Regions from separate parts of the Arthrobacter sp. Y3221157 genome, predicted to be linked through region 1. Evidence: predicted binding sites of a transcription regulator. Region 1 holds the regulator's gene; the other holds the start of a gene.
What was found. Region 1 encodes LexA, which represses DNA repair genes until DNA is damaged. Its sites were predicted from a motif close to TCGAACANNTGTTCGA; they were not measured.

Region 2: the regulator LexA is predicted to act here: its motif matches at 4,738-4,753, upstream of AC5RTT_RS08425 (DUF6504 family protein).

What each region holds. Positions count from the first base shown of each region.
Region 1 is NZ_JBNHFD010000069.1:9,997-17,422, forward strand. It holds gene dapF (diaminopimelate epimerase) at 1-811, shown strand, start outside; gene AC5RTT_RS15300 (class I SAM-dependent methyltransferase) at 792-1,406, opposite strand; gene hflX (GTPase HflX) at 1,853-3,433, shown strand; gene AC5RTT_RS15310 (ATP-dependent DNA helicase) at 3,426-5,483, shown strand; gene lexA (transcriptional repressor LexA) at 5,554-6,288, opposite strand; gene AC5RTT_RS15320 (LysM peptidoglycan-binding domain-containing protein) at 6,719-7,132, shown strand; gene AC5RTT_RS15325 (histidinol-phosphate transaminase) at 7,246-7,426, shown strand, end outside.
Region 2 is NZ_JBNHFD010000022.1:16,789-24,214, reverse strand. It holds gene thrS (threonine--tRNA ligase) at 1-770, opposite strand, end outside; gene AC5RTT_RS08430 (DNA polymerase III subunit alpha) at 887-4,375, opposite strand; gene AC5RTT_RS08425 (DUF6504 family protein) at 4,372-4,710, opposite strand; gene AC5RTT_RS08420 (hypothetical protein) at 4,869-5,258, shown strand; gene AC5RTT_RS08415 (chorismate mutase) at 5,292-5,612, opposite strand; gene AC5RTT_RS08410 (VOC family protein) at 5,632-6,054, shown strand; gene AC5RTT_RS08405 (SOS response-associated peptidase) at 6,080-6,841, opposite strand; gene AC5RTT_RS08400 (mycoredoxin) at 6,973-7,230, shown strand; gene AC5RTT_RS08395 (lipoate--protein ligase family protein) at 7,264-7,426, opposite strand, start outside.

The sequences.
Region 1 (7,426 bases):
GGGCCAGGTGGCCGGCCTGTGCGACCGGCACCGCGGCATCGGCGGAGACGGCCTGATCCGCGCGGTTCCCTCCCGCCTGCTCCCCGAAGGCCGCGACCTGCTGGCCACGGTCCCTGAGGCCGAATGGTTCATGGACTACCGGAACGCCGACGGCTCCCTGTCCGAGATGTGTGGCAACGGTGTCCGTGTCTTCGTCCACTTTCTCCGGGCCGAAGGCCTGATTGACCTTCCCGACGGCGGTGCGCTGACCATCGGCACCCGCGGCGGGGCCAAGACGGTGGTCCGGACCGGGGACGAGTACGCCGTGGACATGGGCCCCTGGGAGTTCATCTTCCCCGGTAAAGCCACAGCCAAAGCCATGGATTCGCTGGTCACCGCGGACGGCCTGGAGGTCCCGCGGCCCGCGCTGTCCGTCAGCATGGGCAACCCGCACACCGTTGTGGCCCTCGCAGAACTCTCCGAACTCGCGGGGACCCGGCTCTTCACGGCACCCACCGTCGAACCCGTTCCTGCCAACGGCACCAACGTGGAGTTCGTTGTCCCGGCTGAACCGCTCGTCCACGACGGCGTTGGTTCAGTCACCATGCGCGTCCACGAGCGGGGTGTCGGCGAGACCCAGTCCTGCGGAACGGGAGCCTGTGCTGCCGCCGTCGCCATCCGCCACTGGGCCGGCGCAGAGGCTCCGGACACCTGGCGGGTCCACGTGCCAGGCGGGGTAGTAGGCGTGAAATTCTTCGCCGGACCGGCCGGCCACGAGCATGTGGAACTCAGCGGCCCGGCCGTCATCGTGGCTACCGGGACGCTTTCCTGACCTTTAGGATGCGGAAGGACTTGGACGTGGACTCGCGGGTCACGCTGAAGGAATCGTCCAGCTCCCCGGCGAGCCAGCGCTGGAGGGAATCCGAGCCCAGGTTCTTCTGAACCACCAGCCACGCAGCTCCACCGGGCGCGAGCCGCGGCAGCCACAGTTTCAGCAGCGAGTGAAGCTCGTCCTTGCCGATCCTGATAGGCGGATTCGACCAAATCGTGTCAAACCTCAGGTCCGGATCAACTGCCTCGGGCGTGCTGGCCACAACGTTCGACAGCCCGAGAGCGGCAGCATTTTCATTGGTCAGCGTGATGCAGCGTTCGTTCACGTCCACGGCGTACACATGTGCGTGCGGGGCACGCAGCGCCATGGTGAGCGCGATGGGTCCCCAGCCGCACCCGATGTCCAGCAGATTGCCAGTGGGCGCGGGCGCCGGAACCTCAGCCAGGAGGACCGCCGTCCCCTTATCGATGCCGTCAGGGCTGAAGATGCCGCTGGAAGTCTGCAGCCTACGTGTTTCGCCCGCGAGCTCTACTGTGAGGGGCTTTCTGGTGAAGGGGCCGGCGGGGGATGCGCTGAAATAGTGTGCGGACTCCATAACTGGCCAGAGTAGTTCCCCTTGCAGCGTAAAGGGAAACTGCGGACGCGGGGCCTCTGCTAGGGTGGAGGGCATGTTCCTGATCTTCGAGTAGCCGGTACGGGCACCGCCCGTCCCGCAGTCCGTCCTCCAGCGACGGCCAGTCCCACGGCGACGCAGGTTTTCATCACCTTCCGCTTGTGCACCGGACCAGACCCACAGTCTGTTCCGGCAGCCGGACAATACTCGAAAGTCAGCATCCGCTGGTCTATTCGCCGATTCTCCGGCACGTTCCCGTTCCGCCGCCTTCCGTGATGCGGCACCCGCGCCCGCGGCCGCCTTCGGCCCGCCGGCGCCCAACATCCCAGGAGAACTGCATGACCGCAGGCCGTCAGCCCAGCGCGAATACTTCCCCACAGACCAGCAATCGGCACTATTCTGGAACTGCCGAATCTTCAAAGGAGACCATGACCAGCCAGCCCAACACCGGATCCGAACCAGCCGCCCAGGACATGAGCCCTGCGGAAATCCAGGCTGTGATCGACCGGATTCTCTCCAAGGACGTACCGGCCAGGAATCTCAGCACGCCCCGCGGAGAAGAACGCGGAAACGGCAAGCCCGTGCTGGGTGCCGCACAGGCCATCTCCCGCCTGGACGAAGAGCACACCACGTTCGACGGCGACCAGCAGGACCTTGAGGAACGCCGCGCCCTACGGCGCACCGCCGGCCTCTCCACCGAACTGGAAGACGTCACCGAAGTCGAATACCGCCAGCTGCGCCTGGAGCGCGTGGTCCTGGCCGGGCTCTGGTCCGAGGGAACCCTTGCCGACGCCGAAAACTCGCTCCGCGAGCTCGCGGCACTTGCCGAGACAGCAGGTTCAGAGGTGCTGGACGGCCTGGTGCAGCGCCGGGACAAGCCGGATCCCGGCACGTTCCTGGGCTCCGGAAAGGCCCAGGAACTCAAGGACATTGTGATGTCCACCGGCGCGGATACCGTGATCGTCGACGCCGAACTTGCCCCGTCCCAGCGGCGCGGGCTTGAAGACATCGTCAAGGTCAAGGTCATCGACCGCACTGCCCTGATCCTGGACATCTTCGCCCAGCACGCCAAGAGCCGGGAAGGCAAGGCGCAGGTTGAGCTCGCGCAGCTCGAGTACCTGCTTCCCCGCCTCCGCGGCTGGGGTGAGTCGATGTCCCGCCAGGCCGGTGGCCAGGTGGGCGGTGCGGCGGCCGGCATGGGCTCCCGCGGCCCCGGCGAGACGAAGATCGAACTGGACCGCCGGCGGATCCGCACCCGCATGGCCAAGCTGCGGCGCGAAATCGCCGCGATGAAGCCGGCCCGCGAAACCAAGCGCGCCAACCGCCGTCGTAATGCCGTTCCCTCCGTGGCGATCGCCGGTTACACCAACGCCGGGAAGTCTTCCCTGCTGAACCGCCTGACGGACGCGGGCGTGCTGGTCGAAAACGCCCTGTTCGCCACGCTGGACCCCACGGTGCGCAAGGCAGAAACGGCGGACGGTCTGGGGTACACCCTGGCGGATACGGTCGGTTTTGTCCGGTCCCTGCCCACCCAACTGGTGGAGGCCTTCCGTTCCACGCTGGAGGAAGTGGCTGACGCCGACCTCATCCTGCACGTAGTGGACGCCTCGCACCCGGATCCCGAAGGCCAGATTGCTGCCGTCCGCAAGGTCTTCAGCGAGGTGGATGCGCGCAAGATCCCGGAGATCATCGTGCTGAACAAGGCCGACGCAGCGGACCCCTTCGTGGTGGAGCGGCTTAAGCAGCGCGAGCCGCGCCATGTGGTGGTTTCGGCGCGTACCGGTGAGGGGATCGCGGAACTGCTCCGCGTAATCAGCGAATCCATCCCGCGGCCCAGCGTCAAGATGGAACTGCTCCTTCCCTACAACCGCGGCGACCTGCTCAGCAAACTGCACGACTCCGACGCTGAAATCATCAGCCTGGACCACGTCGAGGCAGGTACCCGGGCCGTCGTCATGGTCCGGGAAGGTTTGGCGGCCGAACTGGAACCCTTCGTCGCGGATGACTGACCTCGTGGCCGGCGAAGCCACGGACACGGCCGGCGGGCAGTTCGCCATCGAGCTGCTCGACCGGGCCGTTGCCGCCATGGGCGGGCAGAGCCGCACCGGGCAGCACGAAATGGCCAGGCAGGTGGCGCGCGCCATCGAAACGGGGAACCACCTGCTGGTACAGGCGGGAACCGGCACCGGCAAGTCCCTCGCGTACCTGGTTCCGCTGATTGCCCACGCCCTTGAAAGCAACAAGCCTGCCCTGGTTTCCACCGCCACGCTGGCACTGCAGACACAGATCGTGGGCCGGGACCTGCCCCGCCTCCTCAAGGCGATCACTCCTGCCCTGGACCGGCCGGTGAAGGTGGCACTGGTCAAGGGCCGTTCCAACTACGTCTGCCGGCACAAGCTCGAAGGCGGGTTCCCGTCGGAGGAGCCCGCCGAGGGGCAGTTGTTTTCGCTGGGGGAGGACACCAGTGTTCCCCATTTTGCCGCAACGGTCGGCGGTCCCGCCTCGCAGCTTGGCAAGGAGGTAGTGCGGCTGCGCGAGTGGGCGGAGAAGACCGCCACTGGCGACCGCGACGAACTCCTTCCCGGCGTGACCGACCGCGCCTGGCGGCAGGTCTCGGTGACCTCGATGGAATGCCTGGGTTCACAGAAGTGCCCCCTGGCTGCGGAATGCTTCAGCGAGCTGGCACGCCAGGACGCGGCAGAGGCCGACGTCGTGGTCACCAACCACGCCATGCTGGCTGTCAGCGCCTTCGAAGGGCTGGCCGTCCTGCCAGAGTATGACGTTGTGGTGGTGGACGAGGCCCACGAGCTGCAGGACCGGGTCACGGGAGCCGTCACCGGCCAGCTCTCCGTGGCCATGGTCCACGCCGCCGCCTCCAGCGCGCGGAAGCACACGGCCATCACTGTGGACGCCCTCAACGCCGCCGCCGCCAACCTCGAACTGGCCCTCGCGGGCGCGCCGAACGGGCTGCTGCCCAACGGCCTGAACGACGAACAGCTGGACTGCATCGACCAGCTGCGTGAGGCCTGCCGCGCGGCGCTGTCCGATTCCAAGGGGGACAGCAGTACGACGCCCGACGGCGGGAGGCAGCTTGCGCGGTCCCGCCTGATGCTCATCCTGGAATTGTGCGAGCGGCTGCTTGCGGCCCGGGACAACAGGGAAGTGGTGTGGTTCTCGCGTGCCAGTTCCTTCGACCCCGGCCAGGGGTATTCGCAGCCTGACGAGTCCGCGCCCGTGCTGGTCAACATCGCGCCGCTGTCCGTGGCAGGCCGGCTGCGGGAGGGCCTCTTTGCCGATCACACCGTGATCCTGACATCCGCCACCCTGGCCATCGGATCAGCGTTCGAGCCCGCCGCCGGGGGTCTCGGCCTGGTGGGAGACGGCGCCCCCAGCTGGACCGGCGTGGACGTGGGCTCGCCCTTCGACTACCCGAAGCAGGGCATCCTGTACGTTGCCGGCCACCTGCCCAAACCGGGCCGGGGCGCATCGCCGGAATCGCTGGCCGAACTGGAGGCGCTCATCCGCGCATCCGGCGGTGGGGCGCTCTGCCTGTTCTCCTCACGGCGCGCCGCCGAGGAAGCAGCTGAGGCGCTTCGCCCCAAGCTCGGTGTGACCGTCCTTTGCCAGGGCGATTCCACCATGACGGCCCTGGTCAAGCAATTCGCCGACGAACCGGACACGTGCCTGTTCGGAACCATGTCCCTGTGGCAAGGAGTAGACGTCCCCGGCGGATCGTGCCGGCTGGTGGTCATCGACCGCATCCCGTTCCCGCGACCCGACGATCCCCTCATGACGGCGCGGTCCCGTGCGGTGGCGCAGGCAGGCGGCAACGGGTTCATGTCGGTGTCCGCCACCCATGCCGCCATCCGGTTGGCCCAGGGGGCGGGCCGCCTGATCCGGTCCACCGGCGACAAGGGAGTGGTGGCGGTGCTGGATTCACGCCTTGCCACCGAGCGCTACGCCGGGTTCCTGCGGGGGGCGCTGCCCCCGTTCTGGGCCACGACGGACCGGAAGACAGCGATCGCAGCCCTTGAGCGGCTTGCCGCGGAGGCCCACTGAAAGACGGCACCCTCCCAAACCGGGAAGGTGCCGTCTTTTTCGAACTATGGAGTTGTTGGTCCTGCTCTCCCTAGAGCGAGCGCAGGACGGAGACCACTTTGCCCATGATGGTGGCGTGGTCGCCAAGAATCGGTTCGTACTGGGTGTTCTGCGGGAGCAGCCAGGTATGGCCGTCACGCTGGCGGAAGGTCTTTACCGTGGCCTCATCGTCCAGGAGCGCCGCCACGATATCGCCATTGGCGGCATCCGCCTGGCGCCGCACCACCACCCAGTCACCGTCGCAGATGGCGGCGTCCACCATGGAATCGCCCGCCACCCGAAGCATGAACAGCTCGCCCTGTCCCACCAGCTGGCGGGGGAGCGGCATGACGTCCTCCACCAGTTGGTCGGCCAGGATGGGACCGCCAGCGGCGATCCGCCCGACCAGTGGCACCATGGCGGTGTCCACTGCGGTGGGCAGCTCCGTTACTGTGGCACCCGCATCCTGGGGCAGTGAAACCGAAGGACCGCCGGTCTTTGCGGGTCCGCCGTCCAGCGTGAGAGGCGTGAGTACCTCCATGGCCCGGGGCCGCTTCGGATCCCGCCGGAGGTAGCCCAGCTTCTCCAGTTGTGAGAGCTGGTGGGTGACGCTGGACAGGCTGGCCAGACCCACAGTGTCGCCAATCTCGCGCATCGAGGGCGGGTAGCCGTTCTCATTGACCGAGCGCTGGATGGTTTCCAGAATTTTCTTCTGCCGCGGCGTGAGCCCCTTCGCGGCCCTTTTCGGCTGCGAGGCTGCCCTGCCCCCGGTGGCTGCTGCTGCCATATTCGCCAATGCCTTTCGGTTGCCACCGGGCTTTCCAAGGCTCCGGACTGGGTGACTTGCCCTTTTGTCAGACCCTGCTGATCAACTTCAAGGGTGATTGTTTCCTGTTTCAAAGCTAGGCCAGCCACATTGCTTTTTCAAACATTTGTTCTAGCGAGTCTCGACATTATTCGTTGATAGGTGCTAAAACTGGAGAGGCAAAAGTTCGAATATGTGTTCTAGTCAAGTGCGCAGTATTCGAAAGACGTTCGAATACCGAAGCCGGAATGTCAGTGGTGCCGGGCGTGCTGGAGCCTGTACAGCAGAGAGGTGCCAGTCCCGGCCCCCCGGGGCGGTAAACGCACCAAGGCATTAGAGGCACTAACGGCACTACAGGCAACACAGCACGGTTGTTCCCAGGCAGCACAGTATGGTCCAGGAGGGCTCAGACATGTCAGCTATATCCGCTTCGCAGGCCAACGCTCCGCGGGTCCCTGCCCGGCAGGCTTTGCAGCACGCCACGCCCGGAACCCCGGGGGGCCCGGCGACCCTGCCTCCCCTTCGCCTGACCCGGCGGGGAAAGATCGTCCTGATCGGTATCCCGCTCGTGCTGCTGGCGGCACTGCTGCTGTTCCTGGCAGGGTTCTTCAACTCCCCGGCCAAGGCCTCCGACACTGCTGAAGACCTCACGGTGACCCCCACGGTGACCGTGACAGTCCAGTCCGGACAGTCGTTGTGGTCCATCGCTGGAACTGTCGCCCCCGACCGTGATGCCCGGGATGTGGTTGCTGACATCGTCCAGCTGAACAACCTCCCTGCAGGGGCGGTCCTGCCCGGCCAGCAGTTGTACGTTCCCACCAGCTGAGGCAGCATCCGCCCCAACACGCGCCGGGTGCGGCCTTGCCGCAGGCCGCACGCCCGGCGCGAACCCCGGCTGTCACATTTTCCGGTCTATGGGACGGCCACTAAACTGTTCAGGTGAATGACCAGCTAGAGCGTCTGAACCGGCTTCCCCTCCGCAGCAACCTCCGCGGGCTGACCCCCTACGGGGCGCCCCAGCTGGATGTCCCCATCCTCCTCAACGTCAACGAAAACTCGCACGGCGTTCCGGCCGACGTGCGGGCTGCCATCACCGCAGCCGTGGCCGAGGCCGCCACCA
Region 2 (7,426 bases), on a different contig from region 1:
TCTGCCTCGGCGAGCCGCTCCTGGTACGCCTTGAGCGCGTCCTTGGTGGGCCAGGCGGTGCCATAGATGCGCTGCAACTGCTGGTTCTTCTGGTTGCCCAGCCAGTAGGCGGAGGATGACCGGGTCAGGGCAAAGGCGTTGGAGATGAGCTTGGTGTTGGGCAGGTGCGGCCCGCGGCAGAGGTCGCACCAGACGGTGGTGCCGTCCTTGCGCTCCACGTTGTCGTAGATGGTGATGTCACCGGCACCCACCTCGACGTTCACGCCTTCACCGGCCTCGGCGGCGTCGTTCTTCTTGCCCAGCAGCTCCAGCTTGTAAGGCTCGTTCTTCATGGCCTCACGGGCTTCGTCCTCGTTGACCACGCGGCGGACGAACTTCTGGTTCTGGTTGATGATCTTCTGCATCATCTTCTCGAGGGTCTTGAGGTCCTCGGGGGTGAACGGCTCTGCGACATCGAAGTCGAAGTAGAAGCCGTCGGTGATGTAGGGGCCGATTCCCAGCTTGGCATCCGGCCGCAACTGCTGGACTGCCTGGGCCATGACGTGGGCGGTGGAGTGGCGGAGCACGTTCAGCCCGTCAGGGGAATCGATGGTGACGCCTTCGACGTCGGCGCCCTCGGGAAGTTCGTGGTCCAGGTCCTTCAGTTCGCCGTTGACGCGGGCCACAACTACATCGCGGCGCTCAAAGAAGAGTTCCGCACCGGTTGTCCCGGTAGTCACCTTGGTCTCTTCGCCATCGACGACGAGGGTGATCTGCTGGGCATCTGACACGGGTGTCTCCTATTCAAAGTTCAGGCTTCATAGCTTGTGGCGTACGGGGACCACAGCCAGCCATCGTCAATGCTATCTGTTCGGTGATAGGCCGACCAACGCGGCGCACGGCAGTGTCAGCCGTTGAATCCGGTAATGGCGAGGCTTCTGCTGATCCCGTCCAGCGAATGTGGCACGTCCGGCGCCTGGGCGGCGGGATCCGGGAACGGCAGGGTTTCGGTCCGGCTCAGGTCCCAGGCCATGCTGGCACTCAAACTGATTCCCCGGGGACCGGTCCGCCGGGTGGTACCCCTGATCAGGAGCAGCCGGGTGCCGAACAGGAGCATCCCAGCTTTTTCCTGGGCCTCGTGGAAGAATACAGAGTCAACACAGCCGGTGCCGTCGTCGATGCTGATGAACACCACCCGCCTGCCGCCCCGCATGGGAGGCGTCTGGGTGGCCACACGCACCCCGGCCACCAGGACCTCCGTACCGTTGCGCAGGCCCAGCAGTTTGTCTGCGGTGGTGACGCCCAGCCTGTCCAGCAGGGGCCGGTGGCTGTCCATCAGGTGGGTACTGACGTCCACCGCCATCAGGTCAAGTTCTACCCGGACGTTTTCCACCAGGGTTGGTTCCGGCAGTCCCGGGGCGACATTCCGCAGTTCAACATCCCCAAGGGGCAGCGACAACTGTCCCTCCAGGACCTCGACGCCTTTCCTGCTGCTGCCGGACGCCTGGAGCTTCTGCAGATGCTGCACCAGGTCCGCCCGGTTGGCAGTACCTCCCGTCTCCCGGTGCAGCGAATCGAAGGCACCCAGTTGCGCGAGCCTTTTAATGTTTGGCTTGCTGATTTTCGACCTTGCCCGGAGGTCGGCCAGCGATTCGTAGGGCTGTCCGGCAACGATTCTCTTCAACTCTGTCCTGGAGAGCCCGTAAATACCGTTGAGGCTCAGCCTGATACCGAGTTTTCCGGCGTCAGGGCCGGACTGGGCCCGCTCCACCCGGTACTCTGCCTTGCTGAGGTTGATATCCAGAGGAAGGATCGGGATGCCCAGCCTTCTCGCCTCGGCAACCAGCAGCCGTTTGGGGTACATGCCCGGATCGTGCTCCCACAGCCCGGCAAGGAATGCCTCCGGGTGGTGGGTTTTCAGCCAGGCTGACTGGTAGGTGGGCACAGCGAAGGCCGCACCGTGGGCTTTGCAGAAACCGAAACTGGCAAAGGTCTTGAGGGTGTCCCAGACCTTGTCAACGACGTCCGCTGAATACCCCTTTATTTTTGCCTTCCTTCGGAAATAGTCTTCGACGCCGGCTTCGCCCTCTTCGCTGCTCAGGGCCCTGCGGAACTCGTCCGCTTTGGCCAGGCCGCACCCGGTCATGACGTCGAACGTCCTCAAGATCTGCTCGTGGAACACGGTCACGCCGTGTGTTTCCGCCAGCACCGGTTTCAGGTCGGGGTGGGGGTAGACCTCCGGGGCAAACCCGTGCCGGTGTTCAAGGAAGGGCCTCACCATATCCGACTTCATGGGCCCGGGCCGGAACAGCGAAATATCGATGATGAGGTCGTTGAATTCACGCGGGGCCATCTTGCCGATCAGCTCGCGCTGGCCCGGTGATTCGATCTGGAAGCAGCCTAAAGTGTGCGTGCTGCGGATCAGTTCGTAGGTGGGCTCGTCATCGAGCGGCACGGCGTTGAGGTCTATGTGGCCGTTGTCAGCAATATAGGCCGGTCCCGAACCATCCGCCCCGGCAGGGTGCCGGCCGGCAGTAACAACCTCTTTCTTTGAAGGATGAATCCGGATGATTTCCCGGACCGCGAATGCCATGGCGCTTTGCATCCGCACACCTAGGACATCGAGCTTCAGCATGCCCATGGGGTCCATGTCGTGCTTGTCGAACTGGCTCATGGGCAGCCCCAGTCCGCTGGGCTGTACCGGGGTGCGGTCCAGGAGCGTGGCGTCGCCGAGGATCACCCCGCAGGGATGCATGGAGATGTGGCGTGGCAGCCGGTCAAGGCGTTCGGTCAGGTCCACCAGCAGATCGAGCTGCTGGTTGCCGTCGGCATCGCGCTGCTCAACCCTTCCGGCAAACTCCTTGAGTTCGGGCTTTTCCTGCAGCGCTTCACGGAACTTGCGGGCTGAGAAGCGCCACAGCTGCTTGGCGATCTCCCCCACTTCGCCGTCATCCATGCCGAGCGCCATACCGGCATCGCGTACCGCTCCCCTGGCCCGGTAGCCGTTCTGCATGCTCATCAACGTGACCCGCTCCGCACCGAACCGCTCGAAAATCCGCCGGTAGACGTTGTGGCGCTCGGCACTTTCGACGTCGATGTCGATGTCCGGCAGGGTTGCCCGGTCCTGGGAGAGGAAACGCTCGAAGATCAGGTCATGCTGGAGGGGGTTCACGTGGCTGACGTCGATGAGGTAGTTCACAAGGCTGGAAGCGCCGGATCCGCGGGCCGCAGCCCGGACACCCATGTCCTGGATCATCCTGGACACCTCTGCCACTGTCAGGAAGTAGGAGGAAAAACCGAGGTTCCGGATGATGCCCAGTTCATGCTCAAGCCGGGACACCATGGTTCTTTCCGCCGCCCCGCTGATGCCTGGAAACCGCCTGCCGATCCCTGCATTGCAACGCTCCACCAGCTCCTGATGCGGGTCCTGGCTGATCCCCAGCACGGCAGTCTCCGGCACAACAGGCTGCTTCCACCCCATGTCGGCAGCGGGATCAATCCGGCACAGGTCGGCGAGCGCCTCGGTCTGCGTCATCAGCTGCTTCAGGTCAGCGGCACCGTAACCTGCGGCAGCGATGATTTCCTTGCCGAGCAGGAGCATCTGGTCAGCAGACTTTAGCCAGCCCTGGCCGGTGGGTTGCAGCAGCGGTTCGGTGGCGAGTTCCGGAAGCGATTTCAGGGTCCTTGCCGAATCAAGAACATCAGCCGTGGGTGCGCCGTCCGCAGCACAGTACCGGACTGCGTTGGTCAGAATCGCCGGTACGTGGTGTTCCTCGGCAAGCCGGAGCATGCGGACTGCGTGGGCAGTGCTCAATGGTGACCCCGGGGCGCTGAGCTGGGAGACAACCTCTGCCACCACCGTCCCGGCTGGCATGGCATCCAGCCATTGCTTAAAAAGGGTACGCGGGCGTAGATAGCGCCGGCCTCCCATTGCCCGGCCAACATCCGAGTCCGGGCCGATCAGGACAGTCAGTACCGGCTTGAGGGTCTGGGGATCAAGCGTCCTGGAGGCAAGTTCGGCACGTGTCACGGCAACCGGTACCGCTCCCCCGGCTTTTCCCGTTGTCCGTGCGTGGGCATCGGAGATCAGGCGGCACAAGGCCCGATAGCCGGCACCGTTGTTGTGCCCGCGGGCAAGGACAACCACCCTGCTTGCCACCTGGGTACGGTGGTCGCCGTCGTCGTCAAGGACCGCAAGGTCAACTCCCACGATGGGATCCAAACGGGCAGCCATGCAGGCCTTAAGGTGCTTGATGGTTCCATACAGGCCGTCGCGGTCCGTGCAGGCAAGGGCGGTGGCGCCGTCCGCGGCGGCAGCCTGTGCCAGTTCATCCGGCCAGGAAACCCCATAGTGGGCGCTGAATGCGCTGGAGACGTGAAGGTGCGTGAAGCTCATGCTGTTCTGGGCCGGAGGGCATCATGGATCCGCACGAGCCGCCAGCGGCCACTGCGGATATGGCGGGAAAGGTCAAGGGTCAGTGGTTCACTGTGCGCCGTGCTTCCGGCGGCTCCCTCCGGGGACGGCAATACCTGCACCCGCCAGATTTCATGGTCCACCACCCCGGGACCGCTCCCCAAAGGCGCCCTGCTGTCTTCCGCCCACCACTGGCGGCGCTCATACCAGCGCATTGGTTCGGCACAGACATCGTAGGACCTGCCGGCCCAACCAAGGCTTACAGGCTGGCCCTCAGGAGAGCACAGGACATCAACGGATTCGCTGAACATGCCCATGTCGCCTCCCGGAATACCTGACCCTATTCGAATATGTGTTCGAACAGTTCAAGTCTACGCCCGGTTCAGCCCAATGCATAGAAAGTGGCCGCGGGGCTTCCCCGCCGTTGCCGGACAAGGGGGTGGACGGAGCGGAAAGCAGGGAGCAGGATGGAGCCATGGAAACCCAAGACGCACTCCTCAAGCAGGCAAGCCTCAAAGCACAGGACTCCACCCTCGTGGCCACCTTCGACATCGACGGCACAATTCCAGGGTCCGGCGCATATGTCGTGGGACTGGTCGGGGCCACCCCGGATTATTCGTCCCAACGGCGGCTGTGCATTGAGTTCATGAACGGGGAGGCCATTGCCTTCTACTCGTTCAACCGCGAACAGGGCATTGAGGAGAACTACGACCTGTCAGGTGTATCGCACTCCGAAAACACCATTACCGGGCAGTTTCCCAAGGCAGCCATCAATGGGCTGGGGCAGGGGCATGTCATCTCCGCCTTCAGTGAGGCGGACGGCCGGGAATTCCAGTCCGGCGTCCCGGTAGAGGAAGCCCTGTAAGGCTTCCTCTTTTTTCTTGCCCTGGGGCGAGGTTCAGCTGGATTCTTTGTGGACCCGCATCTCGAGTTCAATGAAGCCCGAGATCATGGCCCGGTACGTGGATTCCACGATGTCCGGGTCAATGTCCTTCTTCTCAGCGGCCGAACGGACGTGTTCGATGATCCGTTCCACGCGGTCAGGCGCACGGACCTCCGCGTCGTCGCCCTTCAGGGTGCCGGCGATGCGGATCAGCCGTTCGCGGCGGGCGATGAGGGTGACGATCTGTTCATCCACCTCATCCACAGCAACCCGGACGGCAGCGAGCTGTTCCTTGTCCGCCAAAGCGTCCCGATCGTTTCCTTGAATAGTTGCCATCGTCTGACAGTATCGAAGCATGCAGCCAAGAGTCGACTTCATTTCACTGGGCGTCCGCAGCGTTCCAGCGTCCAGGGCGTTCTACGTGGATGGCCTGGGCTGGCCGATCCACAAGGAGGTTGCCGGGGACGTGGTGTTCATCCAGGTCAACCATGGCCTGGTGCTTTCACTCTGGGACGCGGGGCAGATGCAGGCGGAAGCAGGCGTCAGCGCCCCGGGGCCGGTCCCCTCCATCACCCTCAGCCAAAACCTGGCGAGCGTTGAGGAGGTGGACCAGGTAATGGCGGAGGCGGCGGCCGCGGGTGCCGCCATTGTTGCCGAGCCGGTCACCCAGCCGTGGGGCGGCTATACAGGGTACTTCGCGGACCCGGACGGTTTCCGCTGGGAAGTGGCGTACAACCCCACCTGGGCTGTGGACGACGACGGTTCAGTCACCGTCTAAGTCAACGCCGCCGGGGCGGGGACTCCTAGAACAGCGCCTCCACGGGCGTGATCAGTTCCGGACCGTTGTTGCGCACGTTCCCGACTTCCTTGCCCACCGACTCCACGCGCCAGTCCGCAGCAACGTCCTTGACGCCGGACCGCACGAGGTCCACCAGGCCGGCGGCATCATCAGCTTCCGGGTCCAGCCAGGCCTGCATGGTGGCCTTGTCCATGGGCAGCGGAACCCGGTCATGCAGGGCAGTGAGCTTCCCGAACACTGTCGATTCTGATCCCGGAGGCGGTGTGTCCGTTGTCAGGATGGAGGTGGAAAGCATCCACTGCCCGGGCTCGCCGGCCGGCACGGAGGGGTCCCTCCACCATTCGTAGAGGCCGGCAAAGACCAGGCCCCCGTCTTCCCCGGGATGCACGTAGTAGGGCTGCTTGGTCTTTCCCGGGCCCTGCTTCCATTCGTAGTAACCGTCCGCCGGGACTGCACAGCGCCGCGACTGGACAGCCTTACGGAACGCCGGCTTCTCCAGCACGGATTCGCTTCTGGCATTGATCATGCGGGAACCGATGCCCGGATCCTTCGCCCAGGAAGGGACGAGCCCCCAACGGGCAACATGCAGCTGCCGGACCTGCCTGCGCTCCGGCCCGTCATCCACCAGCCGTTCCAGGACGATGGGGACGTCGTCAGTGGGCGCCACATTCCACGACGGCGGAATGCTCACCTCGTCCTCCAGCTCGGCGTCGAATTCCGCCAGGAGGTCCCCCACAGCACGTGCCATCACATAGCGTCCACACATGGCTCCAGCATGCCATCGGCGACATCTGCTGTCATCCGGGCCGTCCGGGAAGCCGCGGGCGCACGGGAATAGGGGGAGGCACGCTACCGTTGACAGGAACGGAACCCTACATCGACACAGAGGAGACCCCTGTGGATTTCACTCCCGAATCCGGCACAATCACCATGTTCTCCACCACCTGGTGCGGCTACTGCAACCGGCTGAAGAAGCAGCTGGATGCGCAGGGCATCGGCTACACGGAGATCAACATCGAGGAAGCGGATGGCACCGCCGAACTCGTGGAGCAGCTGAACGGCGGCAACCGCACCGTTCCCACCGTCCTGTTCTCGGACGGTTCGGCCGCGACCAACCCGTCAGCAGCCGAGGTTAAGGCGCGCCTGGCGGCATAAGCACCGCCAGCCGCACACACTTCGCCATGCGGGTCATGCCCCCAGGCTGCTGAAAGAAGCAGACTCCAGGGCGGCATGGCCCGCATACGTTTGCAGCAGCGCGTCCTCAACGGCCTGGACGGTGGCACCGGGCACCAGGTCTTCGACGGCGCCCGCAGTGGCAGGCTTCCATTCAAGCCCCAGGGCGGCGTAGCTG